2 regions of the Williamsoniiplasma luminosum genome follow, and region 1 is predicted to be linked to the other one. Evidence: riboswitches for the same ligand, from Rfam matches in the RefSeq annotation. Region 1 holds a riboswitch; the other holds the start of a gene.
What was found. Region 1 has a riboswitch for cobalamin ahead of ELUMI_RS00195 (hypothetical protein). Riboswitches for the same ligand answer to the same signal wherever they lie in the genome.
Positions count from the first base shown of each region.

Region 1 (16,448 bases):
TTTATGATTTGACCAAGGAACAAGATGTTTATGCTTATGTCAATCAAAACATTTATGGAAAAATGTTTAGATTACAATTTTTAAGAGATTTTAGAATCACTTTTAGAAGATGAAACAGATTTGATACATTGTTTGTTTACAAAGCACTTGGTCATGCAAGAACCTTTTATAAAATTTCAAAAATGATTAATACTCACAGAAGAAATGTTTTGAAATATTCTGCTTTTGATCTTGTTAATCAATGACCACATATTTTAAATTATTACCGTCGAATTGGTGCTTACAAAGAACTGAAAGATGAATTAAATTATGCAAATATTTATGGTTTAACAATTGGTTTTTTAAGCATGGTTTCTAAATTTGATAATAAACAATTATATAAAAAAGCACTTAAATATGTCAAAACTAAAATGGATGCTAAATTATCAGAATTTATCAATGAAAACAAAATCTTTTTAGAAAACAAAGATCCAGAATTCACAAAATATATTTTGGAATTTAATACGTTCATTACAAATGAAATCAAAAAAAATAAATAGGTAGGAGGATTGATGAATTATCTAGCAAAAAAAAGAACTAAAGCTAATGTGTATTCTGAAAAAAAATATCAAATAGCAAATGTCTACAGAATTTTTTTTGCTAGATTTTTTGATTTGTTAATATTGGCAATCCCATGAGTTATACTTAATGCAACCTGAAAATCTACACCTGGTGATTGACTACCAATCATCGTTCTGGTCGCATCATCTTTTTTTGCAACAATCATTTACTTTGTCATTATTCCTTACTGAACAAAAGGCAACACATTAGGAAAACTTTTGTTTCAAATTAGATTGAAACAAAAAGGTAAAAGCCAACCTGATTTTCTCCCACTGTTGTTGAGAGAAAGTTATTTTCTTTTGATTCCTTGATTCTTAGCATTCTTATTTCAAGTTATAACCATTTTAATTTTTCAAAGTACCACAAAAAATAAAGAAACAGCAGATGCAATTTGGATGTTGATTTTTTTGAAAAATATTGGATTTTTATTTTATGGATTATGATTATTTTTTGTTGGCATGAGTATTAAATTTCAAAAAAATCATCAAGCAAGTGTTGATCTTAAATATGGAGTTTATGTTGTTTATAAAGAAGAATTTCATGGTTGATCAAAGCCAAATAAAGACAAGTTAATCACTAACCAAGAAACACATGTTTCATTAAAAGATCAACCAGGAAATTTTAACAAAGACCAAATTGAAGAAATTCAAAACATTGATAAAGAAGGAGAAAAGAATGAATAAATTATTTGAAAATTTAAACGAACAACAATTAATTGCCGTTAAAACAACTGATACTCCTTTGAGAATTATTGCAGGAGCAGGATCTGGGAAAACCAGAGTAATTACTGCTAAAATTGCTTATTTGATTAATGAAAAAAATATTTTTCCGAGAAAAATATTGGCAATGACATTTACTAATAAAGCAGCAAACGAAATGAAAGAAAGAATCAAAAAAATGCTGGATAATGAAAATGTTAATCCATTCATTTCAACATTTCATGCATTTTGTGCTCGTGTTTTAAGAGAAGAATGTGAAGCAATTGGGCTGCATAATAAGTTTTCAATATTAGATTCAAATGATCAAAGAGCAATCATCCGTAAAATCATCAAAAATATGAAACTAAATGAAGATGGTACATTGAATAGATTTGATAAAAAAGCATTATCAAAAATTAGTTTTTGAAAAAATGAATTAACAGAACCTGATGAAGCTTTGGATATTTGTAAAGACATTGAAGAAAAAGCCTTTGCTAAAATTTATAAGAAATATCAACAACATTTATTTGAACAAAATTTGGTTGATTTCGATGATTTACAAATTTTGGTTTATAAAATCTTTCGTGATAATAAAGATATTTTACAAAAATGAAGAAATAGATTTGATTATGTTATGGTCGATGAGTTTCAAGATACCAATGAAATTCAGTTTGATTTAATCAAACTCTTAACCGCTGGGAAAAATAATCTAACAGTTGTTGGAGACCCTGATCAAACGATCTATTCATGAAGAGGGGCTAAAATTCAAATTATCATGCAGTTTCATCAAGTTTATCCTAATGCTGTGACTGTCGTGTTGAACGAAAATTATCGTTCAACACAACAAATTTTAAATTTAGCAAATGATTTGATTGAACACAACAAACACCGTGAACCAAAATCAATTTTTACAAATAATGATCACGGGCCAAAACCAAAATTAAAAGAATTTTCAACAAGATATGGGGAAGCTAGATTCGTAGCACATGAGATAAAAAAACTAGTTGAAGAACAAGGTTATCAATATGGCGATATGTTCATTTTGTATCGAATGAATGCATGGTCTCAAGAGTTTGAAAAAACACTAGATAATGCCAAAATTCCTTACAACTTAATTGGAAGTATAAAATTCAGAGAACGTAAAGTGATCAAAGATTCAATTGCGTTACTTAAATCAATATCAATTTGTGATGATTTATCTGTGGAAAGAGTGCTTAAATTCACACCTAAAGTTGGAGATGTCACAATTGAAAAAATTTACAATTTAGCATCAGAAAAACAATTATCACTTTTTGAATTAATGATTGATGAAGAAAATAGTGTTAGAACAATTACGAAATATTTAGACCCAATCAGAAACACTTTTATCAAAGCAAGAGTGATGTTTGAAAACAATGAATCACTTGTTGAATTAATGAAATTCTTGGTTAAAGAATCAGAATATGAAGCAATAGTTAAAAGATTAGATGACAAAGATCGTGATGAGTGAAAAAATGTTGAAGCACTATATGATCAACTTAAAAATTTTGAAAAAGGATTTAATTCAGAATTATACGGAGAAGAAAATGTTACATTAGCGTTTTTACAAGAAGAAAGTTTAGCAAGTGAAGAAGCTGATGAAGAAAAATCTAATCGTGTATCATTACTAACAATTCACTCAGCCAAAGGTTTGGAAAACAAAGTGGTTTTTGTTGTTGGTTTGAATCGAGATGTCTTCCCTTCAAAAAATTCAATGTTAACAATTGCTGAATTTGAAGAGGAAAGAAGAGCGTTGTATGTTGCATTAACAAGGGCAAAAGAAATTTTGTACATTAGTTATATCAAAGGTGAATATTCGCATTTATCTGGTGGGGCTTTGATTGAATCAAAATTTGTCAAAGAATTAAATCCTGATTTATACACATATGAATCAAACATTTTTGTCAAACAAGAAGGAAAATCTGGTTCATATCTCAAAAAAGTGTTTGGTGAAAAACCAGAAATTGAAGTGATAAAAACGGATATCAACGAAAACGATCTTGTAAATCATGTGATGTTTGGTGATGGAATTGTGATTAAAAAAATGGATCGACAACTTCAAATTCAATTTACTGATTCACGTTATGGATCAATGATTCTTGCAAGTGATAATCCAGTTCTAACCAAAAAATAAAATTTATTTTTTGGTTGAAAATGATATATTGAACAAAAAAGATTTAACAAATCATACATAAAATGTATAATCAAATTAGTGATTTAAATAGGAGAATTTACAAATGGCAAAATTTAGTGCAATCGTTACCGATAGAGTCGGATTACACGCAAGACCAGCTTCAGTGCTAGCGAAAGAAGCTTCAAAATTTACATCTGATATTAAAATTATTTCAGGTGATAAAACTGGAAATATAAAATCAATCATGAACGTTATGGCAATGGCTATCAAATCAGGTGCTGAAATTACAATTGAAGCAACTGGGGTCGATGCTGAAGAAGCAATCGTAGGTATCAAAGCAGCGATGATTGCTAACGGAGTTATCAGCGGATAAACGAACAACTAAATAGTTGTTTTTTTATTTATGTTAAAATATTAAGAGAATATTTTAAAAGAGGTTTGAGATAAAATGGATAGAAAATCAGTTTGAGAAAAAATATCAATTCCAAGCTCTGAAACCAATACCAAATACCCATTTTATTTTAATTTATACAATTACAAAACTAATGGAATAATTTTTGTTATCACGGGTTTAATTTTGCCTTTGATTTCATTGATCATGTTCAGATTTATTGGTGGTATGTCAACTCCAGCAATTGATGAAAAAACTAATGCACAACTAGTAACTTATAATTTTTTAGTTTCGTTTGCTTCAACAATTATTGGTTTGGTTTTTCTTTTAATCAAAGATAAAGCACTATTTTTTAAATCTGGATTGTTTATTTTCTATGGTTTCCAATTATTTGTCCCACTTATTGGAGTGCTTTTGAGTACTTTTGTATCACTTATCAATTTTGGGTCAGAATGGAAAAACATTATTTTTCTTTGGTTTCAAATTATTGCTGAAATCATCGTTGCGATTGTCGCTTTGTATTGAACGACTGATTTAAAAACAAGAATTATTAGCACATTTAAAAAAGACTGATTAAAAATCTTGATCGTAATTTTGGTCGGAATTGGTTTGATGATTGGAATCGGGCAGTTGTATGGTTTTTTAGTTAAAGGAACAGCATTAGGTGAAGATTCGCAAAACCAATCAGAGTTGATTGGGTTAATTAATAATGAAAATCCGACTATTAGAATCACTTATATCATTTCTTTATTTGTGCTAACAATTTTAATCGCCCCATTGGTGGAAGAAATGGCGATGAGACATGCTGTTTATGTTGGGTGTGGAAATAGAACCATTGCTTTATTTGTCAGTGCTTTAATGTTTGGAATGATTCATGTTAATTCTGGAGACGTCGAACATATTCTAAGTTATGTTTTATCGGGATTAGTTTTTTCAACCATTTTTAGTGTTTGTCGAGGGAATGTTACATATACTTGATTGACACATGCTGGATATAATGCTTTCGCTTTTGTTCTGCTATTTATAAACTAGGAGGTCTAAAAATGACAAAATTTGAAATTCAAAAAAATGATCAAAATCAAACCATTTTTAAATTTTTGAAGAAAACTTTTTCTTCAACACCACTATCTGTAATTCATAAATGATTCAGAAAAAGTGATATCAAAATTAATGGTAAAAAAATTAAAGATCCACAAATCATTTTAAAATTAAATGATCTTGTTGAAGTTTATGATTCTAATAAACCAATCGTTCGAGATAATTTTAAAATGGTTGAAAATTTAGATTTAGAGATAGTTTATGAAGATGAAAATATTTTAATCATCAACAAAGAAGCTAACGTTGAAATGCATTCACCAATCAACGAATCATTAGATGATATGGTCAAAACATATTGTTTTAACCAAGGGATTTATGATCCGCAAAAAGAAAATTCATTTGTTGTTTCACATGTTCACAGACTTGATAAATTGACCTCAGGATTGGTGATTTATGCGAAGAACAAAATGTCACTTGACATTTTGTTAAAAGCGTTTAAGGATCATGAATTAATTGATAAGTATTATTTAATCAAAGTTCGCAAGCAACATTGAACTGGCGATTTTGAAGCTAAAGGGTGAATTGATTATGATCCCAAAATGCAAAAATCTTTTTACAGTGAAACAGAAAAAGATTTTTATAAAACCGCAGAAACACGTTTTAGATTAATCGAAACTAATGAAGATAGTTTATTGATTGAAGGGCATTTAATCACTGGAAGAAAACACCAAATTAGAGCAACTTTAGAATATTACAACTTACCAATCATTAATGATTTTAGGTATGGTGGTGAAAAAATTAATAATGAAAAAATGATTTATTTACGAGCCTATAAAATTGTTTTTGGTAAATTACCAAACGAATTAGAATATTTAAGCGATAAGGTAATTGAATTAAATATATAATAAAACAATAAAAAAGTAAGGAGGTTAAAATGAATAAACATAGCGGATTTCAAAGTGTGATGAATGCAATGGTTGGAGCGATCATGTCCATTGTTGGAGCAGTCATCCAATTTTTAATGATTTACTGAATTTTGAAAGCTTATGGATCATCTGTCAATGGGTTTATCAGAATTTCGACCGCCTTATCTTTAGCTGTTGGAAGCACTGAAGGAGCATTGGGAATTGCAACCGTTGTTTTGCTGATGAAACCGATGGCAAATTCTGATTGAATTACAGCCAATGAAATCATTTCAACTTCCAAAACAAAATATCGCCAATCAATTTGAATCGGGATTGTAATCATCACCGCAATTTCATTTTTATACCCTTTAGAAATGGCAATTTTGCCCAGTTTAATGAATGGAACACCAATCGAAATGCCTGAAATTATTGCCATTTCACAACAAGGTGGAAAAGCTATTTCAGTGCCAATTAGTGTTTGAGAAATGGTTGGAATTATTTTTATTTTAGGATTTAAACAACTCGTATCAACTTGTTTTTTTGGTATCTATGAAAATATTATTATGGCCGATCAAAAATCGGGCACCAAAAAAATCATCATTCTATTTACCGATATTTTAGTCTATGGAGCGTTCTTTTTAATTTTAAATAAAGCGATTGATAGTCAGGAATTTATTCATCCGATCATCCCACTGATTGTGCTAATTGTTTATGGTCCAATTCGGGGATTTATGATGAAATTATACGTCAAAAGATATTACACCTGAATCAAATACTATCCTGATTTTAACAACTATGCATTAGTCAATTCGACCAATAAAATGTTTTGATCTAATCTAGGTCAAGACGTTTTAATCAATGCTGATTTAATCATTTTATTTATTGTTTTAGGGTCATCAGGATTTAAAATTTCTTCATCATTATCACTTTATTTATTGATTGCATTTAATTTAAGAATTATCTTAACAAGTTTGATTCTTGGGTTTAGAGAATATTTCACGTCCGTTTTATCAAAAAACGGACGGTTAGAATGAGAATCATATTCTAAATATGAATTGTATACAATGGTTGTGGCTGCAACAGCCTTTATTTTCATGTCGATGGTTTCACCATACATTGTTACTGGTTTATACGGGCAAATTATTTTTGATGACTTCGCATCAAGGGATATTTCAGCATTAGCGGGCCAAGTACAAGTGGTCGCCCAAGCCGAAAAACAAGCTGTTGAATTTATTTTTACCAGTCCGATTTTTTCAGGAATATATGGGGGCACCATTGCCCTGATCATCTTGATGCAAGGTCAAATTTCGTTGATTCAAGCAAAGGGCAAATTTGGGGAAGTGGCAAAATCCGTCAACATTATAGCGGTATCATTTTTGATCACTGAAGCTGTAATAACATTTTTAATTGCAACACTTTTGAAGGAAAATAATACTCTATATATTATCAATACATTAAAAGCTTTTTATATAATTAAGTTGTTTTTCATGTCGGTGAATTATATGTATCTGTGACAATATACATGACGATTTGTCACATATAATTCAACATTTAAATATGTTATTTCCAATTTCTTGTGTTTAATTTTCCCAATTGTCGTTTCTATTTTGATTAATATTTTGGTTATTTTACCAAGATATCCATTGGTGCTATTTAATGCTGAAAATGTTTTCAAAAATTCAGTTACATTTGCCAAATTATTACAAATTTTCATGTTCGCAATGATTATCACTCTTGGTTCTTCGCTAGTGTTACCGATTATTTTAAGACCAAAAGTAGGACTATTTATGTTGTTATCTTTACCAATTTTAAAACAAATCAATAATGCTTCAAAAGAAAGAACCAAATTAAAAAGATATGAAGGAGCAGAAATTAATAATATTGATTTGTTTGCAGAACAAAAAGAAAACGTAGCACAAGAACCAGAAAAAGCCAAAAATAATAAAAATTCGAATTCTAAAAATAGTCCACTTTTCGAACAATATAATTCTTTTGAAAAGCCAAAAATTTATAAGATTAAGAGTAAATCTAAATAGTTTTTTTCATGGATTTTTCCAAGAAAAAAACTCATAATTGATATAATTGATAGTAGAAAGATAACACAAGATGGAACAAATAAAAAAGCACTTAGAACAGTTGAAAAAAAAGTTAAATCAATGATCAAAAGAGTATTATACTTTAGATTCTCCAACTGTGGATGATCTAGAATATGATTTGGTCATGCAAGAACTGAAAAAAATTGAAAATGAACATCCTGAATTAATCACTAATGATTCACCAACTCAAAAAGTTGGTCACACAATTAGTGATAAATTTGAAAAAGTTGCACACAAAATTCCAATGTTATCACTGGCTGATGTTTTCAGTTGAGAAGAAGTTGAAAATTTTAATAATCAAATTGCTAAGCAAACCAAAACCTTAAATAATGCTTATTATGCAGAATTGAAAATTGACGGCTTGTCAATTTCTTTAAATTATGAAAATGGAAAACTAATCACAGCAACAACTAGAGGTGATGGTGTGGTTGGTGAAAATGTGATTAATAATGTTAAAACAATTAAATCAATTCCTTGAACCATTCCTGATCAAAATCATATTGAGGTCAGAGGTGAAATTTTCTTTTTGAAAAAAGAATTTGAAAAAATTAATAATGAAAAACTTTTAAATCAGGAACCACTTTTTGCTAACCCGAGAAATGCAGCTGCCGGAACTATTAGACAACTTGATTCAAGTATTGTTGCTAGTCGTAATCTTGATGCTTTTTTATATTACTATTTTTCATGAAATGATAATAAAAAAATTCACACCCAACAAGATGCCTTGTTAGAAATAGAAAAGCAAGGACTAAAAGTTAATAAAGAAGGTAGATTGTGTAACAATCTCGAAGAATTAAAAGCTTATATTGATGAATATACAAACAAAAGAGATGATTTGGACTATGAAATTGATGGAATAGTGATAAAATTAAATGACTTTAATTTATATGATAAAATAGGTTACACAGCCAAAACACCAAAATGGGCAATTGCGTATAAATTTCCAGCTGAAATTAAGGAAACAAAATTGTTAGATATTTTTCCATCAGTTGGTAGAACTGGGAAAATTACTTATAATGCAAAAGTGGAATCTGTCCAATTAGCCGGGACGAAAGTCACGGCCGCGACACTTAACAATGCAGAATGAATTGAAACAAAAGATTTACGAGTTGGGGCAACTGTGAAAATTAAAAAAGCCGGAGACATTATTCCTGGAATTATTTCGGTTGTAAAAAATAGTGATTACCAAAAATTAGAAAAATGAAGCAAAGCTGAGTTTTGCCCTGCTTGCAAAACTAAATTAGAAAAAACCGATAATGAAGTTGATCAGTTTTGTGTGAATTTTTCTTGTCCGGCACAAATTCTTAGATCACTTGAACATTTTGCTTCACGTGGTGCGATGAACATTGTTGGGTTAGGATCATCAACCTTAAATAAATTTTTTGAAGAAAAAATTATTTGTTCAATTGATGATATTTATAAAATTGAAAAGCATAAAGCAGAGATTATCAACTTTGAAAAGATGGGTGGAAAAAGTTACGAAAACTTAATCCAATCAATTGAAGATTCAAAAAATAGATCTTTTGAAAAAGTGTTATTTGGTTTAGGGATTAGGCATGTTGGATCAAAAATTGCCAAAGTTTTAGCAAAGACTTTTGGCAATATCGAAAACTTAAAAAATGCTGATTTTGAAACGCTATCAACTATTGATTCAATTGGTGAAGTTTTGGCTCAATCAATCATAAACTGGTTTACGATTGAAGAAAATATTAGACTCATTAACGAACTAAAAGAAGATGGTGTGAACTTTAATTATTTAGGTGAAAAAACAAAAACCAATCCCTTGATCACGGGAAAAACTTTCGTGATTACAGGAACGTTATCAAAATCAAGAGATTCATTTAAACAATTGATTGAGTTAAATGGTGGAAAGATAAGTGATAGTGTTTCATCAAAAACCAATTTTGTTTTAGTTGGTGATAATGCAGGATCAAAAGCAGAAAAAGCAACAAAATTAAAAATTAAAATAATCAATGAACAAGAATTTGATCAAATGATAGGAGAATATGAAAATGAAGAATAAACATGACTTAAATGAGGACTATATAAAAGAACTTGCAAATGATATTATGCTTGAATTAAATGAAGAAGAGATTGAGATGATAGCTTCAATTGATGATTTGATTAAAGAAAAATTTGCCAAGGTTTTAAACATCAACACTGATGGAATTAGTGCGATGCACTACCCATTAGAAAATGCACATACATTTTTACGTGAAGATTCAGAATCTAGAAATATTGATCAAAAAATTGTCTTAGATAATGCACCACAAACAATTGATGACTTTGTTGTGATTACAAAGGTGGTGAAATAATGAATTATAAAAATTTAAGCATAAGAGAATTGCATGAACTTTTAAGAACCAAAAAAATCACCGCTCTTGATTTGACCAAGCAAGTGATTGAAGAAATGCAAAAAGATGATCAACCAAATTTTTTGATCACTTTACCAACAGATGATATGCTGAGATATGCTCAGTATTTGGATCAAAATTTTGATCCAAATAATCTTTTATATGGAATACCGTATGTAGCAAAAGATAATTTTTCAACCAAAAATATTAGAACAACTGCAGGGTCTAAAATTCTATCTAATTACATTCCAAATTTTAATGCGACAATTGTTGAATTGTTAAACCAAAATCAAGCAATGATGGCAGGTAAAGTAACGTTGGATGAATTAGGAATGGGTGGAACCGGATTGCATTCAGCATATGGAGAAATTTCAAATCCGTATGATCAAAAAAGACAAATCGGTGGTTCTTCATCTGGTTCTGTTTATGCTGTTGCCAAGGGTCTTGTTCCATTTTCGTTAGGAACAGATACTGGTGATTCAATTCGAAAACCCGCAAGTTATGTGGGGATTGTTGGTTTTAAACCAACATATGGAGCTATCTCTCGTTATGGAGTGATTCCTTATGCACCAAGTTTAGATCATGCTGGATTTTTCACAAGAAATGTTGATGATATGGCTTTGATCGCAGATGTGACTTTCAAAAAAGATGACAAAGATTTTACTTCATTCGAAACTCGTGATCAAGATTTTTTAAAGGACATTAATGACTTAAAACCAACCACTAAATTTGCTTATTTAAAAGAAGTTCAAGAACATTTGCCTGAAAAAATCAAACGCAAATATGAACAGTTATTTAATAAGTTAAAAGCAAAAGGATATGAGGTAAATGAAGTCAGTTTTGATCTTGATTTATTGAACACGATTAATCCTGTGTATATGATGATTTCTTATCCTGAAGCAATTTCATCACATGCAAACCTTTCAGGAATGGGATTTGGGATGAGAGCTGAAGGTGAAAATTATGCTCAAATTATGATTAATTCTCGTTCAAAATATCTTGGTGAAATTGTTAAACGTCGATTTGTAATTGGTTCATTAAATTTAAAACAAGAAAATCAAGACCTCTATTTCTTAAAAGCTAAACGTGTGCGAAGATTAATCGCCAATGCTTTAAATGATATTTTAGCAAGTGATGATATTTTGATTCTGCCACCATCATTTCAACCAGCTCCCTTAATTGAAACAGCTTTAGAAGATGACGAAAAAGCTGATTCAGATTTCTTACATGACATTTTAGTGATGGGAAATTTTGCCGGGATTCCTTCAATCACAATTCCTTTTACAACAGAAGAAGCGATGCCGATTGGAATTAACTTAAATGCTGGAGTTTATCAAGATAAAAAACTTTTGCAAGCAGCAAAAGTTTTAGAAGATATTATTGGAATTAAAGATAGAATTGTGGGGGATAAAAAATATGATTAATAATTTTGAAATTATCATTGGAATTGAAAACCATGTTGAATTAAAAACGAACAGTAAAATGTTTTCTTCTGCCCAAGTTGGTTTTGGAGCAACTCCAAATACAATGATCAATGAAGTTGATTTAGGTTATCCTGGAGCAATGCCGACCGTTAATAAAAGAGGGATTGAATTAGCAATCTTAGCTGTTAATGCTTTAAAAATGAAATTGGATCCATTAGTAAAATTTGATCGTAAAAATTATTTTTATCCAGATTTAGTTAAAGGTTTTCAAATTACCCAACAATATTGCCCAATTGGAAGTGAAGGAATTTTAGAAATCGAAGTTCATGGAATTAAAAAAAATATTGAAATCGAAAGATTGCACATTGAAGAAGATACAGCCAAACAAATTCATAAAGGTGATTTAACATTTATTGATTACAATCGTAGTGGCATTGGTTTGGTCGAAATTGTGACCAAACCAGTGATAAGAAGTGCTGATGAAGCAATGGAATATGTAAATAATTTAAGAGAAATCTTACTATTTTTAGGGATTAGTGATGTCAAAATGTATGAAGGATCATTACGTTGTGATGTCAACATTTCACTTCGTCCATTTGGGACTACAACCTTTTCAAATAAAGTTGAAATTAAAAATTTAAATTCAATTGCTAACATTAAAAAAGCAATTGAATTTGAAGTTGAACGCCAACAAGAAATTTTATTAAAAAATGGAATTGTTGAACAAGAAACCCGAAGATTTGATGAAACCACTCAACAAACAGTGCAAATGAGAGCTAAAGCTGGGGCAATTGACTATAAATATTTTACCGAACCAAACATTGCTCCAATTCAACTTGATCAAAAATGAATTGATCAAGTGATTGCCAATTCTCCAGAACTACCAAGTGTTAAAAGAAAAAAATTTGTGGAACAATTGGGTTTAGAAGTTCATGATATGAATATTATTTTATCAAGTTTAGAACTAACAAATTTTTTTGAAGCAACGATTAAGTTAACCAATGATGCGAATAAAGTTGTGAAGTTTTTAATTACTGATATTCTTTCTGAATTAAATAAAAATAATTTAACAATTGATCAAATTAAATTAACACCTAAAAATTTAGCAAGTCTAGTTAATCATTTAAATGATGGAATTATTTCATCAAAACATGTTAAAACTATTTTCCCAATTATTATGAATGAAGATATTAAAACTGTTGATCAAATAATTGAGGAAAATAATTTGAAATTAATTAGTGATCCAATTATTATTCAAGATTTATTAGAACCTATTTTACAAGCTAACCAAGAATTGTTGAAACAATTCAATGAACGACCAGAACGTGTTTTAAAAACAATCATGGGACTATTGATGAAAGAAACTCAAGGCAATGTTCATCCAGATATCGCCAACGATATTTTGTTGAAACATTTAAAAAACTAAAAATAGCGCCAAACACTAGCAAACTAACTTCGGTTATTTTGCTAGTGTTTTTTTAAAAATTTCAGCATAAACATGATTAATAGATGTTTTGAGAATAAAATATTACTATAAAATATGAAATTTAATCAAAAAATTTATTGGAGGTGGAAATAATATGTTAGTTGCTATTACAACTCTTTATTCTTGTTTAACATTGCTTTGTATTCTTTGCACAATTACATAACACAAGTATACAGAGTAATAAAACAAAAAGCGATTTTCAATATGTTCAAAGATCAAATTGATTTTAATGAATTTCCTTTATATTTGAAAACCGAAAAACTTAAATCACTAATGTACTACGCTATTTTTATATTTATTGCTTGATTAATTTTTATAATATTTGCTTGTTGAGTAATTCTTGGAACTAAGTTAACGAAAAAAAGAAATAACAATCTTTTTTGCTATAAGTATTAGTCTTTTAGTTTTTCACGTATTGGTTAGTCTATGGTTTTGATGAAGAAACAACACTTTAATTTGATCAAAAAATAAGCTATATTCTAATAATGATTTAGAATCAACAAACAAATTTGCTCAAGAAAATTTTAATTTAGATGTTACTTCTAATCAACTAAACATAATTTCTGTAAAAAATTCACATTGGTTAATGATATATTCGTTTTGTGTACCATTAATTGCTTGAATTATTCCTTCAACTTTTGTAAAAATTAAAGTTGATCTGTTTGAAGGTAAATTAAATTCCGACTTAAAAAAATGTCAAAAAAAACTTATGAAGTTATCAATCAAAAACAAGCCAATAAAGGAAATTGAGATATTTCTTATCTATTTAAGAAATGTTGGTAATTTTATTTGATGAATGGAAAAACTTCATATTAATAACATTGTTATAAATGAAAAACAAGTTCATTTATATGAATTAAAAAACGCGGCAATTCAAAACTTTTTCCATTATAAAAACTCAGTTCAACTACCAAAATAAATTAATTTTAAAAATTCTCCTATCACTTGGAGAATTTTTACATATTTGATTAAATACAATATTTTTAAATCTTTATCAAATTTTTCATTTTTAAAATTAACTTGAAAAAAATGTGAGAAAATAATAAGGCAATAAAAACAGAAAAGTAATGTTAAGGGAATTTGGTTAAATGCCAAAACTGTACCAGCAACTGTAAAAGGGATCAATTATCCAGGCCATTGGGAAACCGAGAAGGCGATAATTGAGATGAACTTGAGTCAGGAGACCTATTATCTTTCTACAATTATTCTTTTTCCTGGTCAGAAAAAGTTGGTTAAATTTTCTTTTTCCAAACACGACCACGATTTATTTAAATCGTGTTTTTATTCCAAAAATTTAGAGTAAGATGTTTGCTCTCAAATCTAACAATCAAATTAATTTGATTGTTACTTTATTATCTCGAAAGGAGAATTAAAAAAATGATCAATTATAAATTCACAACAATTAGAATTGTTTTCATCGCGATTTACACAGCTTTAATTTATAGTTTGCAAGTTGCGTTATCGTTTTTACCGAATGTTGAATTAGTCACATTTCTCTTTTTAATTGGGGCTTTATTCATGCCGCTTTGAGCCATTTTAACAGTTGCAATTTGTTTTAATGTTCTTGAATTTGTGACTTATGGTTTTGGTGATTGAGTTGTTTTTTATATGATCATTTGACCGATTTTTGTCCTATTGATTAATTTAGTTTTCAAAAAAGCAATTTTAAAACATTGATGAATCGGAGTCATTATTATGACTGTTTTTGGTTTTGCTTTCGGAACACTAAACACCGGTGTTTGAATGATGTTTTATGGTGTAAGTGGGGCAATGGCATATTGAATTGCTGGCTTTAGTTTTGATTTAATTCATGGTGTTGCCAACATGTTGATTGGTGTTGCTTTAATCATTCCTGTGATGAAAGTGATGAAAAGTTACATCCCTAAAATTTTTGTGAATAAAACCAATATAAAAATAGAAACGAAGGGTTTAGAAGATGGAAAACCAACAACCTCAACAAGCACAAGAACCTCAACAACCTCAACAAAACAACAAGAAATTTAAAATCACCATCATTGTCATGGCAGTGATGCTTGTGATTGCTTTTGCTTTATCAGCATTTGCCTTTATTCAATACAGTAATTTAAAATCACAATTAAGAACTCGTGATGTGCATTTAGTGATGAAAAGTTATACCAAACATCCCGAATGGGGTCCAACACAAATCAAAGAAAACGAAAAAGGATATTTAAATTTTGATAAAACATTGGATGTTTCTTGATTTGGGAAAACAGCTTATGAATATTTAGATGCTAATAGAGAAGAGTTAAAAATGACTTTTAAAGTCTATCCAGGTATGGGTGGAATGTTAATGGGAATTAATGGTTTGAATGGAGATTCAAAGAATTTTTGATCACTAAACAAAGACACCGGTTTGGCTGATATTTATTTAGTTGATTTTCTAAGAATTGATTTTACATACACACCAATTAAGTAATGATTCAAAAAAATAATCCAATGGATTATTTTTTTCTTGTATCTTCTAAAGTGATTGTTGGATGCCCATCAAGAATTGAACCAGCTTTTAATGTAACAGTTGGTTCTTGCATTTCGCCTTGAATTTTTAAAGCCAATTCGTTAATCACAACTGGTTTGGCAAGAATAACAACAATATCATCAAATTTTAAAATTGTATAATCATCAGGAATCAAAATTTTTCCTTTACGTTTAATTTGAATAATAATAAAATCTTTTGAAGCTGAAACTCCTGCTTCTTGCAAGGTTTTTCCAACCACATCTTCAGATTTGACAAATAAACTTGTTGAAATATATTCATCATCAATTGATTGAACTTCAATGTCTGCATCAATATCAAAAGTTGCACGAGTCGCAACAATTTTTCCAGCAATTGTATCTGGAGTAATAATTTGATTTTCATTTAAACCTAGTGCTTGCAGCACACGTTTGTGTTTGTCATCTCGAGCTTTAACAAATATTTTTTTAACTTTTAAATCAACTAAATTTAAGACAGTCATCAATGATGATTCAATATTTGAACCCATAGCGACAATCACTCCATCATATTGAGCAATCCCTTGTTTTGCTAGGTTAATTTTATTCGTTGAATCCAAAACAATCGTATCAACTGTATCAAAACCAGATATCGCTTTTTCTAATTTTTCCGCATCACTGTCCAACATTGTCACTGTTTGTTTTTTATCAATTAAAGTTGAAAGAACAGAAATTCCAAAGTTAGAAGCACCAATGATGGCAAAATTTTTTTTCTTGATCATATAAACCTCTTTTATTTCTAAATCAATTATACCAAATCTCAAAATATTATATAATTAGTTATATCTATTTT
Region 1 covers NZ_CP024963.1:34,745-51,192, reverse strand. Annotated here, with positions in the region: gene ELUMI_RS00255 (glycosyltransferase family 2 protein) at 1-539, shown strand, start outside; gene ELUMI_RS00250 (RDD family protein) at 552-1,283, shown strand; gene ELUMI_RS00245 (ATP-dependent helicase) at 1,276-3,450, shown strand; gene ELUMI_RS00240 (HPr family phosphocarrier protein) at 3,554-3,823, shown strand; gene ELUMI_RS00235 (CPBP family intramembrane glutamic endopeptidase) at 3,899-4,873, shown strand; gene ELUMI_RS00230 (pseudouridine synthase) at 4,885-5,784, shown strand; gene ELUMI_RS00225 (hypothetical protein) at 5,814-7,820, shown strand; gene ligA (NAD-dependent DNA ligase LigA) at 7,891-9,903, shown strand; gene ELUMI_RS00215 (Asp-tRNA(Asn)/Glu-tRNA(Gln) amidotransferase subunit GatC) at 9,893-10,195, shown strand; gene ELUMI_RS00210 (amidase family protein) at 10,195-11,658, shown strand; gene gatB (Asp-tRNA(Asn)/Glu-tRNA(Gln) amidotransferase subunit GatB) at 11,654-13,084, shown strand; gene ELUMI_RS04560 (hypothetical protein) at 13,731-14,063, shown strand; cobalamin riboswitch at 14,193-14,351, shown strand; gene ELUMI_RS00195 (hypothetical protein) at 14,522-15,148, shown strand; gene ELUMI_RS00190 (hypothetical protein) at 15,081-15,581, shown strand; gene ELUMI_RS00185 (potassium channel family protein) at 15,607-16,377, opposite strand.

Region 2 (16,448 bases), 510 kb from region 1:
CAAAAGAAAACTCATTGGAAATCAATTCCGATGCGCTTGTTGCCCCCACTGTAAAAAGGACTTTGTCTGCATCAACAGTTTTTGTAATGGTATAGTCTTTATCCTTGACAACACCGGGTCTTACTTTTAAAATTTCAGTTTGAATTTTGTTATAAATTGCTTCTAAAGTATTGTTGACAAATACAACGTTACGAATTTGAATATCACTAATACTTTTTCTTTCAATTCTTCTTTTGATATTTTCTATTGCATTAATTGGTTTTGTAGTTTGGATTTTGGTTTTTTGACATGAAACAGTCATCACTATTGGTGATGCTGTTGCAATGATTGCTAATAATTTTAATAATTTTTTCATTATCCTTTTTCTTTTGTTTTCTCTCTTTTTGAACAAAATTATTAAAACTATATCATTTCTTTTAAACTAAAATGAATTAATTGGCATTTTTGTAAAAATAACTCGAAATTAATTCCTTATATTTGTTAAGAATTTGAAAAAACAAGATGTAAAAAAGCAATTCCACACTATAAAACAAGTGTGGATTTGCTTTTTTAAAATCGAAATTAAGCTTTGATTTTACTTTTGAAATTTACTCAAATTTTCTTATAGTTTGATTTGGTAAATGTAGTTTTAATCCCTAAAATATCTTCCTGAAGATTGAATTTTAATTTTTGTTCACCACGATTTTCATAAATTGGTCTGGCAAAAAACATCAACGTTCAACCAATTACCATAATTATTGGCCCAAAACCGAAAATAAGCACAAAATATTGATTTAATAAACTTAATTTACCTAGTCCTAGATTATAAATAATGTATTTATAAATGTAATTTTCCCCTCAATATTCGCTTGGAATTTTACCTGGTGGAACTGGTTTTAATGGATCACTGCCAGCTGGTAAATGCGACATGTTTCACATCATCACAAAAGTTAAAAGTAATAAGGCAAATATGGCAGATCTTTTCATTGATTTCCAAGTTAGACGCGCACCTGTGAAATCATATAAATAAATATATAAGTAACTGAAAAGAATTCCTAAATGTCCAAAATAGTAATTGTAATAACGATAATGATCAAAACCATAATCTTTAGCAGTTCCAACAATCCCGCCAGCAATTGCTAAAACCGGACCAATCATTACCAAGGGCATAAAAAGATCAATTTGAATTTTTGTTGGAATCAACATTAAAACAATTGATGATCATGCAAGAATATGACATAGTTCTCAATCTCATGTGATATTTTGAAAAATTGTAATAAAAATTTGATTCCCCAACATTCACCCAGCAAGAATAATTCTGACTCAGTAGGTTTTTGCAGTTTTGGCTCAAAATTTGCGAAAAATAAATAAGGTGCTAATAATTAGAATGCTCGCTATCACCCCAACGATGTATTCAGCTATATGGTTCATAGTAAAATTTCCTTTTTGAAATCAATCTTTGTGTTTAATCTTTTCTAAATAGATTACATATTTTTTTACTATTTTATTTCAATAAAATCAACTGCTTTTATAGTTTTATTTTTAAAAAGTTATTCATTCCAAACAAAACATATCTTAAAACCATGACTTTTAAATTGGTTTTAAAAATTTATTTTTTATAAATTTTTTTATTTTGCCAAATAAACTTTTTTTAATTAAAAATGTGAGAAAATCACTTTGAAATAAAAACAGAAAAGTAATGCTAAGGGAATTTGGTTCAATGCCAAAACTGTACCAGCAACTGTAAAAGGGATCAATTATCCAGGCCATTGGGCAACCGAGAAGGCGATAATTGAGATGAACTTGAGTCAGGAGACCTATTATCTTTTCAAAATTATTCTTTTTCCTGGTCAGAAAAAGTTGGTTAAAAATCTTTTTCCAAATATGACCACGATTTTTTTAAAAAAATCGTGTTTTTATTTCAAAAACTAATAATTGAAATCAAGAAAATTAGAAATTATCTAATGCTTTTTAGTGACTCTAAAAAGCAAATAAATTTTTAAACCCTAATAAATTTTCTTGAAAATCAATTGTTAAATACACAAGAAAGGAAAAGAGATTTTATATGACAAATAACAAATACAAAACAAATGAAAAAAATAAATATTATCAAGAATCAGTGTCTCCACTCGAATATGCTTTAAATGGTTTTAATGGCAATATTCGTTCAATTAATTGAAATGTGATCAATGACAACAAAGATTTGGAGGTGTGAAATCGGATTACCCAAAATTTTTGATTGCCTGAAAAAATTCCAGTGTCCAATGATTTACCTTCATGAAAAACCCTAACCCCAGATTGACAACAATTAATTACCAGAACTTTTACTGGTTTAACGTTGCTTGACACTGTTCAAGCAACAATTGGAGACACAAGTCAAATGCCAAGTTCTTTGACCGATCATGAACAAATTATTTATACTAATTTTGCTTTTATGGTTGGGGTTCATGCCCGAAGTTATGGAACCATTTTTTCTACTTTATGTTCAAGTGAACAAATCGAAGAAGCTCACACATGAGTGATTAATTGTGAAAGTTTGCAAAAGCGTGCCAAAGCCTTAATTCCATATTATGTTGGTGAAGATCCGTTGAAATCAAAGGTCGCAGCAGCTTTAATGCCAGGATTTTTACTGTACGGGGGATTTTATTTACCGTTTTATTTATCAGCAAGAGCAAAATTACCAAATACTTCTGATATTGTGCGTTTAATTTTACGTGATAAAGTGATTCACAACTATTATAGTGGTTATAAGTATCAACAAAAATTACAAAAATTATCACTTGAAAAACAACAAGCAATGAAAACATTTGTTTTTGATTTAATGTATGAATTGATTGAGTTAGAAAAAGAGTATTTATATGAATTATATGATGGGTTTGAGATTGCTGAAGATGCGATTAAATTCAGCATTTATAATGCTGGTAAATTTTTGCAAAATTTAGGTTATGATTCACCTTTTTCTGAAACTGAAACAACAATCAAATCTGAAATTTTTGCTCAATTATCTGCTCGAGCTGATGAAAATCATGATTTCTTTTCAGGGAATGGTTCGAGTTATGTGATGGGTGTGAGTGAAGAAACTGAAGATGCAGATTGGGAATTTTAATTATGCACAAAGATATTATCAAAATAAATAATGCTGACATTATTAAACCAATTGGTGAAATTTGTGTGGTCTATTTTTCATCAACTTCCAACAATACTCATAAATTTATTCAAAAATTGGGGTTTACCAATTTTAGAATTCCGACTGAAATTGATCAAACAATTTCAGTCAATCAAGATTATGTTTTATTTTCTCCAACTTATAGTGGGGGTGGAGAATTCACAAGTGGAGCTGTGCCAAAACAAGTTATCAATTTTTTAAATAAAAAAGAAAATAGAGAATCTTGTCGTGGTGTCATTGCTTCAGGAAACACCAATTTTGGTGACACATTTGCGATTGCTGGACCAATCCTTTCTAAAAAATTAAATGTTCCATTGCTCTATCAATTTGAACTTTTAGGAACCACAAAAGATGTTGAACAAATTCAAAAGATTTTAATTAATTTTTGAAACCAAGAACCAGAAAAAAAGAGAATAAATTAAAATGAAAACAAAAAATAACTCATTATTTGAAAATGATGAATACATTACTTTAAATGCTAAATCCAAACTTTTTTCCAATAATCAAGCCAATTATCATTTGGATCGCCAAGCAGCAATTTTATATAAAGAAAAGCACATCAAACCTAATACAATGCAATTTGATAGCTTTGAAAAACGCATAGAGTTTTTGGTTGCTAACCAATATTATGACCAAGAATTAATTGCTAAATATTCAATTCAAGATTTAGCAAAATTAACTGCTTATGCTTTAAGTTTTAATCATCAATTTCCAAGCTTTATGGGAATACTAAAATTTTATAATGCTTATGCACTCAAAACATTTGATAACAAATATTTTTTAGAAGACTATGAAGATCGGGTTGTGATGAATGCTCTTTTTGTTGGTGATGGGGATGTTGAAATTGCCAAAAAGATAATTAAAGAATTAATGTTAGGAAGATATCAACCAGCAACACCAACATTTTTAAATGTTGGTAAAAAACAACGTGGTGAATATACAAGTTGTTATTTATTACGGATTGAAGATAACATGGAATCAATTGGAAGAGCAATTTCAACATCGTTGCAATTATCAAAACGTGGTGGGGGTGTCGCTTTATGTTTAACGAATTTAAGAGAATTTGGTGCTCCAATTAAAAATATTCATAATCAAGCAACAGGGATTGTTCCGGTGATGAAATTATTAGAAGATAGTTTTTCATATGCCAACCAATTAGGGCAAAGACAAGGGGCTGGAGCTGTTTATCTTTCTGCTCATCATCCTGAAATTTTAACTTTTTTAGACACTAAACGTGAAAATGCTGATGAAAAAATTCGTATTAAATCTTTATCACTTGGCATCGTAATGCCAGATATTACTTTTGAATTGGCTAAACAAAACGATGAAATGGCTTTGTTTAGCCCATATGATGTTGAAAAAATTTATCAAAAACCTTTCAGTGATATTTCCATCACTCAAGAATATGACAAGATGGTCAATAATCCGTTGATCAGAAAAACCTATATTAATGCTCGAAAATTATTCCAAATGATTGCTGAATTACATTTTGAAAGTGGTTACCCTTACTTATTGTTTGATGACACTGTCAATAATCGCAATGCTCATCCCAATCGAATTGTGATGTCAAATTTATGCAGTGAAATTGCCCAACCAAATACAATAAGTATTTTAAATGATGACTTATCTTATGCTCAAATTGGGGAAGATGTTTGTTGTAATTTAGGGAGTTTAAATGTTGATAAAGCAATCAAAGCTGGAGCTGATTTTGAAGAAATGATATACAATGCAGTTTATGCCTTAGATCATGTTTCAAGAAAAACCAGTTTAAAATCAGCTCCAAGCATTGAAAAAGGCAATCAAAATAATCATGCGGTTGGACTTGGGGCAATGAATTTACATGGATTTTTAGCAACACATAAAATTAATTATCATTCACCAGAAGCCATTGATTTTACGAATATGTTCTTCTATACAGTTGCTTATTATGCTTTTAAAGCTTCAAATAAATTAGCCAAAATTCATGGTTCATTTAAAGATTTTCACAAAACGAAATTTGCAGATGGAACATATTTTGATAAATATACTTTATGTTCACAAGACAAGTGAAGATGTGAAACGAAAAAAATTCAAGAAGTTTTTGCCAAATACAATGTTGTTATTCCAACCAAACAAGATTGAATTAATTTAGTTCAAAATATTCAACAACACGGTTTAGCAAATTCCCATCTATTAGCAGTTGCCCCAACTGGATCAATTAGTTACTTAGCAAGTTGTACCCCAAGTTTGCAACCCGTTGTTTCAAGTGTTGAAGTTCGCAAAGAAGGTAAAATGGGTCGAGTTTATGTGCCGGCTTACAATATCGATTTTGATAATATGAGTTATTATGCACTTGGGGCTTATGAACTAGGACCAGATCCAATTATTGATATTGCAGCAGCGGCCCAACAACATGTTGATCAAGCGATTTCATTAACTCTTTTCATGAATGATACAGCCACAACTCGTGACTTGAATAAAGCATATATTCGTGCCTTTAATAAAGGATGTGCATCAATTTATTATGTTCGTGTCCGTCAAGAAATTTTAGAAGATTCTGAAAACTACGAATGTGATTCTTGTGTTATTTAGTTTTAAAAAATGCATCGTTGGATGCATTTTTTAACCTTTTTTATGCCAAAAATCACTTTAAAATAAGAAATTTTTCAAATCCTTTCAAAAAAAGCAAAAGTCATTTTCAAAGGAATATAATATAGACAAGAGGTGATATTTATGCAAAAAATATATTTTGGCACAATGACTAAGTCAGGTGATACTTATAAGGCGGTAATGGAAGCTTTCCAAGCTGGCTATAAATACTTTGACTTCGCAGAAGTTTATGGTAACCAAGCAGAAATTGGTCAAGCAATTACTGATTGATTCAAAAATAATCCAACTCTCAAAAGAGCAGATTACTTTTTCCAATCAAAAGTATGAGTAACAGATATCGATAACAACAACGTGGATCAAGCGGTGATGAAAATCTTAAAAGATTTACATCTTGAATACATTGATTCACTATTAGTACACAGACCTTCAATGGATTTAAATAACTCAATTAATGCTTACAAAAAATTAATAGCATGAAAAAACAAAGGAATCGTCAAACATGTCGGAATTTCTAATTTTGAAAAAGAACATATTGTTCTATTATGATCAGAGAGTGGGGTAAAACCAGAAATGCACCAATTTGAAATGAACATCTTTAATCAAAGATGAGATCGTGTTGTCTTTGCACAAAAACATGGAATTGAAAGCCAAGTTTATGGAGCGCTGAAACGGCATGAGCAGTCTAGTGAGGTTGAACAACTAGCCAAGAAACACAACGTGTCTACAAATCAAATAGTTATGTCATGATTAAAACATCATCACTTAAATCCTGTTTTAAAATCAACAAACTTCGAACATATGAAGGAAAATTTAGCAAACGTTACAATTCAACTTACTGATGCAGAATTAGCTGTGATCAAAAATCTTAATCGATATGAAAATAGTTATTCTGAAGGTATTGAAAGCTCAAAGTTTAGAGACTTCTACAATCAAATAAAAAATTAAATAATAATATTGGTTAATTCCAAACAAATAAAAAATCCTGCAAGCAATTAAATGCTAGCAGGATTTTTTATTTAATAGTTTTGATAAATTCTTTTTTATCTCTTCTAACTTTTGCTTTTTTTGTATGATCAAAATCAAGATTTGACAATTTCCCAAGGGCTAATCCTAAAACAATCATTTCATTGTCTTCGATTAAATTTTGTTCAACCATGAATTGATTTAATTTAAGATGATCAAATCCTTCTTGAGCAACTGTGTCAATTCCAAGATCGGCTGCAGCAACAATTCCAACCCCAAGTGTAATGTAGGCTTGTTTCGCACTTCATTCATTAACCAAAGTTTCACTTCCATAATAAAGCGGAATTCTTTCTTGGAAAGAAGTCACAAATTTTTGTCCTTTTTCTGGTTCACCAACAAAAATTTGATCAGCTGTTTTCACAATTGTTTCGTTAATTAATTTTTCAGATTTATCAACAACAAAAAGTAAGTATTCACTTGCTTGAGTAAAATTTGGTTGGTGATAAAACAAGCCATTTAAGCTATTTTTAAACTCTCCTCTTGATAGTCTAATTAATCTAACATTCAATAAACCATAAGAAGCAGGGGTCATTCTCATTGCTTCAATAATTGATTCCATATCTGTGTTTGTAATTTCATGTGTTTCGTCAAATCTTCTAGGTGAGATTCTATTCGTCATCAGTTTCTCTATGTGTTTCATATTCTCCTTCTTGTTCATTAATAATGAAATCTAAATTTGTTTGAGTTAATTTACTCATAAAACCAATGATATCCTTGGTCATAATTTTGTAGATGATAGTTCTGCTTTTTTCGATTGTACCAGCACTCTTATTTAATGATCTTTCAATAGATTCTAAATCTTTGATCTGTTTATCAAAACGTTTTCATAAACTTGGCAAATTTTCTTTGATAAATTTATTTAATTGTTCTTTTTGTTTTTGATATAAATTTTGCAGTTCATCATTTTTAGATAATTCCATCAATTTTTTAAGTTCTTGGTTTCATTTATATTCATTTTCAACCAATTTACGAATCACTTGACCAATGAAAATAAAACTATTTGCATCAGTAATTCAAATGTTATCAAATTCTTCAGATTTAATAAATGGAGTATCTCCTTTGTATTTATCATTAAATGAAGTAGTGATTAAAATTCCGAATTTTGCTTTTTGTTTTGCCACATCAATACTTAATTTTGACACTCAACTATCTTTTCATTCAGCATTTTTTACTTCATAAACGATTGATCCAAAATTAGTTCCAGTACTATCTTTAACCACTTGTAAAAAGTCAGCTTTAGTCCCATCAATATCAGCATTAATTTTTTTAATTTCGTCTAAAATACCAAAACCTTTTCGCAATTCAGTTTCTACTTCGTGTTCAAAATTTTCACCTTTTGCTTTTGAATGCATCACTTTAAATGTTGAATTTTTAAGGTTCAATTCTTGAATTTCTTCATTTTTTTCATCAAGTAATTTTTGCATTTCTTTTTCTTTTAATAAGACTTCGTGAGTAATTTTCAAGATCATTTGTTCTTGTTGTTTTTCAAGTTCAACTTGCAACTTATTAATTTGATTGACAAAATCTGCTTGTTTTTTTGCAGTTTCTTCGTTTTTCAAATCAATGCTTTTCTGGATTTCTTTTTCTTTTAATAAGACTTCTTGACCAATTTTTAAACTAGCTTCTTCTTGTTGTTTTTTAACTTCAAGTTTTAGTCCATTAATTTGATTGATCAATTCATTGATTTGTTTTGAATTTTCTTCATTTTTAGCATTCAATAATTTTTGCATTTCTTGCTCTTTTTGCAAAACTTCTTGACCAATTTGCAAAGTAATTTGCTCTTGCTGCTTTTCAAGTTCTAGATTTAATTGATTTATTTCATTCACGAACTTGTTTTCTTTTTCATTAAATGATTTTTCAAGTGCAACCTTTTCAAGGTTCAATTTATTTTCAGCATCACGAAGAATAAGTTGTTTTTCTTCACCGATTTTTTCACTTAATTTTTCTTTTACTTTTTGATTAATTAAATCATTAAAAGCTTCTTTGTTATGATCAAACAATTGATCAAAACTAAAATCTTGTCCACATTTCGGACATGTTAAATTTATATTTGACATATTATGTCTCCTTCTTAATGGGATAAAAGTCTAAATTCAGCCTAGTCGGTTTAATAACTAATTTTATTAAACCAAGCATATTGTGTTTCTACTTCTTTATCCTCTAATTTATTCTACCATCTCCATTAACAATTATTGTGAATTTATCTTCATCCATGCGTGTTTTATCAAAAAAATGCACCATTTTGTCATTTAAATCCGCTTTTCCAAAACCAATAGCCACAGATAGTCTTTCATTTTTTTGATCAATTAATTGATATTTTTCTAAAATTTTATCAATTTCAAAACGGTTAAATCCTTCGTATGGAGCTGAATCAATCCCTAAATGTGCCGCTGTGATCATCGCACTGCCAAGTGCGATGTAAGTTTGTTTTGAAGATCACTCTTCAGGAACAACTTTATTCATTTCTCAATTGTTAAAAACAGCTTTAAAGCGGTCTTGGCGTACATTTGCAGCGTGTTCTGGAATTGCATGATCAAAACTATATGCCATTTGTTGATTTCTAATAAATTCTTCTTTTGAAGAGATCAATAAAATCACATGACTTGAATTAATAAATGATGGTTGATGCATAAAAGCTGGGGTTAATGCATCTCTTAATTCTCCTTTTGGCACAACAAGAATGCGATAACTTCAAACCCCATAACTCATTGAAGTTCAACGCATTGATTCAGTGATAACTCTTAAATCTTCATCACTAATTGTATAATTAGCAACCATTCTTTTGGTTGCGCGGCGGTTTTTGATTAAATCAAGTACGTAAGTTTTGTTGAACATTTTGTTAACTCCTTTTTAGATTGAAAGAATTAAATATAACAAATAATTCTATTAAAATTATAATCTTCATCTACTTAAAATGATGAAAAAAAATAAGTTTACAGCTAATGGTTTAGCTGTAAACTTACATTTTAATAACTATTCAGCAATAGTTGTGAATTTATCTTCATCCATGCGGATTTTGTCAAAGAAGTGGACCATTGTATCTTCTAAATCAGCTTTTCCAAAACTGATTGCCACAGATAATCTTTCATTTTGTGGATCGATTAAATTGTGTTTTGCCAAGACTTTATCAACTTCAAAACGGTTAAATCCTTCGTATGGAGCTGAATCAATTCCAAGATCAGCGGCTGCAATCATCGCACTCCCCAATCCAATATATGATTGTTTTGATGCTCATTCTTCAGGGATCACTTTATTGACTTCTCAATTTGTTGCAACTGCATTGACCATATCTTGACGCACACTTGCAGCACTGTCAGGAATAGTTTGTTCATAACTATATTTCATTCCTTCGCCTTTGATGTATTCTTCTTTGTTTGAAATAAACAAAATAACATGACTTGAATTAACAAATGATGGTTGGTTGAAAAAAGTTGGTGTTAATTCGTTGCGTAAATTTCCGCGTGGGACAACAATAATACGGAATGCTCAAACTCCATAACTCATTGAGGTTCAGCGAATTGCTTCAGTGATGCTTCTTAAATCTTCATCACTAATTGTGTAAGTGGGAATCATTCTTTTTGTTGAACGACGGGTTTTGATTAAATCAAGGACGTGTGTATTTTTTGCCATATGTGTAATATCTCCTTCATAAAATATCGTAGAATTAATTAGTAAACAAATAATTCTAATCCAATTATAATATTACTAGGATGCAGATGCAAATAAGGAGGCACAATGAAGAAGATTGGAATTGATATTATTGAAAACTCCCGAATCAAAATTGAACAAAATTTTTTAAATAAAATTTTGACCCAAAATGAAATTAAATATTTAGATCAAGTTGATGATTTACAAAGAAAAATTGAATTTACAGCTGGTCGTTGAGCTGTCAAAGAAGCGATTTGAAAAGTTATTCCAGTTGAAAAACGCCTTGCTTTTCATCAAATCGAAATCGGTTATGACCCAAGTCATCGTCCCATGGTTTTAAATCCAGAATTCGCAAATATCGCGATTTCGATTTCCCATGAAAAGCACTTTACAGTAGCAATTGCGATGGAAAATTAAGCAACCTTAATTTTCCATTTTTTATTTTCTAAATTCTATTTTCTTTTTTCATTTTATCAACATTGTAATCTGAAGTTGATTATATAATTAAAAGGATAAATGATTAAAAATAGTAATCATGAAATTAAATGCTAGAGGTGAAAAATGCAACAATATTTAGATTTATTAAAATTAGTGAAAAAGAAAGGTGAACATCGTGCAAATCGAACAGGAATTGATACAATATCTTATTTCGGAGCCCAATCTCGTTATGATTTACGCGATGGTTTTCCCCTTGTCACAACTAAAAAAGTGTTTATGAAAGGGATTACACATGAACTTTTATGATTCATTGCTGGGGATACCAATATTAAATATTTAGTTGACAACGATGTCAAAATTTGAAATGAATGACCTTATGAAAAATTTAAAAAAAGCCCAGATTTTAAAGGTCAAACTTTAATTGAATTTATTGATTTAATTAAAACAGATCCAAAATTTGCCAAAATCCATGGGGATTTAGGTCCAGTTTATGGGAAACAATGAAGGGATTTTGGCGGAGTTGACCAATTAAAAAAGATTATTCAACAAATTAAAACCACTCCAGACTCAAGAAGATTAATTGTTTCGGCTTGAAATCCACCATTAGTTGATTCAATGGCTTTACCTCCATGTCACACAATGTTCCAATTTTATGTTTCAGCTGATCATAAAACTTTAAGCTTACAACTTTACCAAAGAAGTGGAGATTTATTTTTAGGTGTTCCGTTTAATATTGCAAGTTATGCTTTATTGTTAGCGTTAGTTGCTAAAGAATGTAATTTAGAGGCTGGAGAATTTGTCCACACAATTGGTGATACACATATTTACACTAATCATTTAGATCAAGTTGATTTACAACTAAGTCGTGAACCAAAAAAATTGCCAACCTTAAAAATCAATAATTTCACATCAATTTTTGATGTGAAATTCGAAGATATTGTGATCGAAAATTATGATTCATGACCCGGAATTAAAGGCGCGGTAGCTGTTTAATGATTAAACTAGTTTACGCACAAACTCAAGATGGGGTGATTGGGGATGACAATAAACTTCCGTGAAGTATTCCCGCTGAAATGAAACATTTCAGACAAACAACACTTCATAAAAATGTTTTGATGGGGAGTAAAACTTTTGTTTCGATGAATAGTCGCCCATTAAAAAATCGTTTGAATATTGTTTTAACAAGAAACCCAAAAAAATTTGAAGGCATTGAAGCTGAAAATTTAATTTTCACAAGTGATGTTGATGCACTAATTAAAAAATATCAAGGCCCTGCCAATGATGACTTATATGTGATCGGGGGAAATGAAATTTTTACCATTTTTTTTGATTGTGCTGATGAAATTATTCGTTCAATGATTTTAGAAAATTACCAAGGAAACGTGAAAATTTCAAATTACAATTTTGAAAATTTTAAAAAAATCAATACTATTAAAGAGAATGAATTCGAAATAGAATATTTTGAAAGGAAGAAATAATGCCAAAAGTAGCAAAACCAAAAACCCAAGAATTAGATCTAACAGCTGTTGTTGAACAACCAGCTGTTGAAGTAAAAGAACAAGAAACACAAAGTGAAGAACTTGATGCAACTGCAGTTAATGAAACTGCAGTTGTCAAAGAAAAAAAAGAAAAACCAAAAGCAGAAGAACATTTTAAATTTGATAGAACTAAATTGTTATATATGTGACCGGCTTTATTAAATATCAAAGGTAAAGCTAAAAAAATTGCTCGCAAAAATAAGAAAATGCACGATACCTATAATGAAGAGTATCGTTATAATTGAGCAAAAAAAGCAGCTAATCGCATGATTACTGCGATGAATGTTGATGTTAAAGTTGAAGGAATCGAAAACTGATTAGATCGCGGAATTATTTTGGCACCTAATCATCAATCAAATTTTGATGCCTTAATTTTGTTAGCAATTAATGATTTTTCAAAACAACAACCTGTTGCTTTTATTGCAAAAAAAGAAATTTGAGAAGATAAAAACTTTGCCCGATTCACTGATTTAATTGATATGATTCCACTGGATCGTAAAAGCCCAAGAAGCGCGATTGAAGCGTTTAATGAAGCAAGACAATTAATTGTTGATTATAAACGTAGTTTAGTGATTTTCCCAGAAGGAACTAGATCTGGAAAACAAGAAATGGGAACATTCCTTCCAGCTTCAATGAAAATTGCACAAATGGCCAATGCCCCAGTTGTGCCTGTCACAATTATTAATTCACATATGGTCTCTGATCCTAACCGTCCAAAACGTGTTGAAGTTAAGGTCGCATTCGGAAAACCAATTATGCCAAATAAACACATTTCTTTAAAAACTGAGGATCTAACTAAAAACGTCCAAAAAGCAGTTCAAGATGGGATGGATACTTGAATTAACAAAGAAATGCGTTTTGAATTAAAAGCGTTAAAAAAATCTAAAAAACCAAAACCAAGCAAAGAAGAGAAAAAACAAAAAGCAAAAAAGAAAAAGTCATTTAAAGACATTTTCAAAATTGTTGATTAAGCAAATTAAACCCATTTGGGTTTTTCTTTTTATTTTTTTAAAATTTGGACTTGATTTTTTGAGAAATTAAGAGAAAATTAATAAGTATTGTTTGTATTACATATTGACTTTACATCATGCAAATATATATAATCTATAAGTATTTCATGCTGACTTAGCTCAGTTGGTAGAGCAATTGACTAGTAATCAATAGGTCGTAGGTTCGACTCCTATAGTCAGCACCAGATTTATGGAAGGGTAGCGAAGTGGCTAAACGCGGGTGGCTGTAACCCACTTCCTTTCGGTTCGGGGGTTCGAATCCCTCCCCTTCCACCATTTTTTTTGGGCTATAGCCAAGCGGTAAGGCAAGGGACTTTGACTCCCTCATGCGCCGGTTCGAATCCTGCTAGCCCAGCCAATTTATGACTCGTTAGCTCAGCAGGTAGAGCAACTGGCTTTTAACCAGTGGGTCCGGAGTTCGAATCTCCGACGAGTCACCATTTATTTTGTTTCCCCCAAGTGGCGGAATGGTAGACGCAGTGGACTTAAAATCCACCGAGCTTTATATCTCGTGCCGGTTCAAGTCCGGCCTTGGGGACCAGTTAAATGTTAAACACCTTCATGGTGTTTTTTTTATTTCCAAAAACATTAAAAAAAAGATGCCGATTAGGCATCTTGATAATCATTATTTTGATCTTATTTATTAATTTTTTTTGGATTTTTGGTTGTTTTATCATCTGGTTTTGGTGTGGTTCCACCTTCTCCAGTTCCTGGTTTATCTCCTGCTGGAGGTTGAGTTCCGCCATCACCTGGTGGTTTTGGTTCTGGTTTTGGTGGATTTGGTTCTGGATCTGGTTTTGTAGGAAAATTAGTTGGTTGATCTTTTTTAGTGTCTCAATTAACTGCACCTTGATCTCAACCACCGTTGGCTAAACTTTTTGAAACATCATTTGTTATTACTTTGATTAAATTTGTGATATTAGATGAATTTTTTTTGAATATTTCTCCAAAAGCATTATTATTTAAGTCTTTCCCCATTATCTCACCAATTGATTCAATAAACTTCTTATATTGTCCAAGTAAATCAGCTGGTGGTTCTCCTTTGGGAGTGTTCTTTAAATTTGGTTCTACATATGTAAATCAACCATTATTAATTGAAACGATATGACCATTTTTAACTACTAAAAAAATAGGACCTTTAGTAATGTTTGTTTTTATATCATCAACAGCTTTTTTAATATCAGCTGTTCTTTTAGAAAGAGCATCTCTGGCATTTTCTGCTTCTTTGTTACTAAACTCAAATGATGCTAATTGAGTCATTAAATCATTTCGAATATATTCATCAGTTAATTTAGTTGTTGCTTTAGTTAAATCTTCTGTTTTGTCATAACTTATATAATCAAAGAAAAAATTAGTTGCTCCCTTTGGTTTTGAAAAAAGTTTTGAATCTTTTTTAAGATCACTAATTTTTCCATATTCTTTACTTTTTGTATCTAAATTCACATTAGCTTCACTAAGATCTGTATTTTTTCATTCTTGTTTAAAAGCAGTTTGTCAATTTAGGAAAAGTTCATTATCTGCTTTTAATTCAGTTGCCCCAGTTGGGTCAACATTAAAAGATGCACTCAATTGTTTTGAGGCTTCATCCATTGAATTAACACCTAAAACTTGCTTTAATCCATATTCAAAAGATCTTGAAGATTGGTTATCTTTGGCTCCAAGATAGATTACACTTGCAGAATTTTTACTTCTTTCAATTAATTTGACAATTGCTTGTGATTCGTCACCACTACAAGACACAACAGTTAATGCAGCTGATCCCACAATTGTAATAGTGCTAATAAAACTTAATAATTTTTTCAAAATAACTCCTCTTCACTTATAGTAAATATTCTACTATATTATTTAAGCAAGTGAAATTTAATCTTTAAACATATTTATATTTTCAAGAATTGTGTTATCATAAATAAAGTATTGAAATACTTGAATATGCAGAGAGGTGAATAACATGCGCGAAGGAATAATTTTAAGATGTTCAGATTGCAAACACGAGAACTATGTTGGCAAAAACGATAAGAAAAAAGAAAAGATTGAAGCAAGTAAATATTGCCCAAATTGTAACAAACACACTGTTCATAAACAAAAAAAATAATTAGAAACATCAGTTTCTATTTTTTTTGTTTAAAATTTAAAGCAAAGGGGATTTTGTTTATGAATAAAAAAGCAATTATAAATCAATGTATGAAGGAAAATAATTTAGATGCGTTTCTAATTTATTCACCAGAAAATAGATATTGGTTTTCACGATTCCATAGTTCAATGGGTTATCTTTTAGTGACTAAAAATAAAACCTATTTATTTTTAGATTCACGTTATATTACGATGGCTCGCGAAAAAACAGATTTACAAAATATTGATGTTTTAGAAGGATTTGGACCAAATATTTGAAATCGAATCAGTGATATTTTAAAGGCAGAAAAAATTAGTAAAATTGGGTTTGAAGCAGACTGATTAAAATATCAAGAAGTTTTAAATTTTAAAAAACAATTAAAAATTGATGATTTAACACCAGTTGATACTTCAAAATGAAGAATGGTCAAAGATGAATGAGAAATCAAACAAATTCAAAAAGCATGTGAAATCACAAATCAAGTTTATGAAGATGTTTTAGGTTGAATTAAACCCGGGATCACTGAAAAAGCATTAGCAAGATTTGTCTCTGATGCATTTTTAAAACATGATGCTGATAAATTAAGTTTTGACACAATTGTGGCAAGTGGAGTTAATGGAAGCAAACCACATGCTGTTCCCACTGATAAAAAAATTGTTGAGGGTGAATTAGTGACTTTGGATATGGGTTGTTTTTACAATGGTTATGCCTCTGATCAAACAAGAACATTTTTGATGGGAAACGAATTTAATAACCCACAATTAGCAACAATTTACAACATCGTTTATGAAGCTCAAAGTTTAGGAATTAGCATGGTGAAGGCTGGACAAAATGCTGGAGATATTCATCGTGCGGTTTGAAAATATATTGATGAACAAGGTTATGGTCAATATTTTGATCACGGTCTTGGGCATGGATTAGGAATTGAAATTCACGAAGAACCATAT
Region 2 covers NZ_CP024963.1:554,112-570,559, reverse strand. Annotated here, with positions in the region: gene ELUMI_RS02440 (hypothetical protein) at 1-355, opposite strand, end outside; gene ELUMI_RS02435 (TMEM164 family acyltransferase) at 562-1,410, opposite strand; cobalamin riboswitch at 1,635-1,818, shown strand; gene nrdF (class 1b ribonucleoside-diphosphate reductase subunit beta) at 2,045-3,085, shown strand; gene nrdI (class Ib ribonucleoside-diphosphate reductase assembly flavoprotein NrdI) at 3,088-3,567, shown strand; gene nrdE (class 1b ribonucleoside-diphosphate reductase subunit alpha) at 3,569-5,716, shown strand; gene ELUMI_RS02415 (aldo/keto reductase family protein) at 5,858-6,679, shown strand; gene ELUMI_RS02410 (nitroreductase family protein) at 6,747-7,397, opposite strand; gene ELUMI_RS02405 (DUF2130 domain-containing protein) at 7,366-8,814, opposite strand; gene ELUMI_RS02400 (nitroreductase family protein) at 8,918-9,592, opposite strand; gene ELUMI_RS02395 (nitroreductase family protein) at 9,731-10,387, opposite strand; gene ELUMI_RS02390 (holo-ACP synthase) at 10,493-10,822, shown strand; gene ELUMI_RS02385 (thymidylate synthase) at 10,967-11,836, shown strand; gene ELUMI_RS02380 (dihydrofolate reductase) at 11,836-12,321, shown strand; gene ELUMI_RS02375 (lysophospholipid acyltransferase family protein) at 12,321-13,352, shown strand; tRNA gene ELUMI_RS02370 (tRNA-Thr) at 13,501-13,576, shown strand; tRNA gene ELUMI_RS02365 (tRNA-Tyr) at 13,584-13,667, shown strand; tRNA gene ELUMI_RS02360 (tRNA-Gln) at 13,675-13,749, shown strand; tRNA gene ELUMI_RS02355 (tRNA-Lys) at 13,756-13,831, shown strand; tRNA gene ELUMI_RS02350 (tRNA-Leu) at 13,845-13,932, shown strand; gene ELUMI_RS02345 (lipoprotein) at 14,028-15,194, opposite strand; gene rpmG (50S ribosomal protein L33) at 15,340-15,483, shown strand; gene ELUMI_RS02335 (M24 family metallopeptidase) at 15,543-16,448, shown strand, end outside.
Region 2: another riboswitch for cobalamin. It lies ahead of nrdF (class 1b ribonucleoside-diphosphate reductase subunit beta); the one in region 1 lies ahead of ELUMI_RS00195 (hypothetical protein).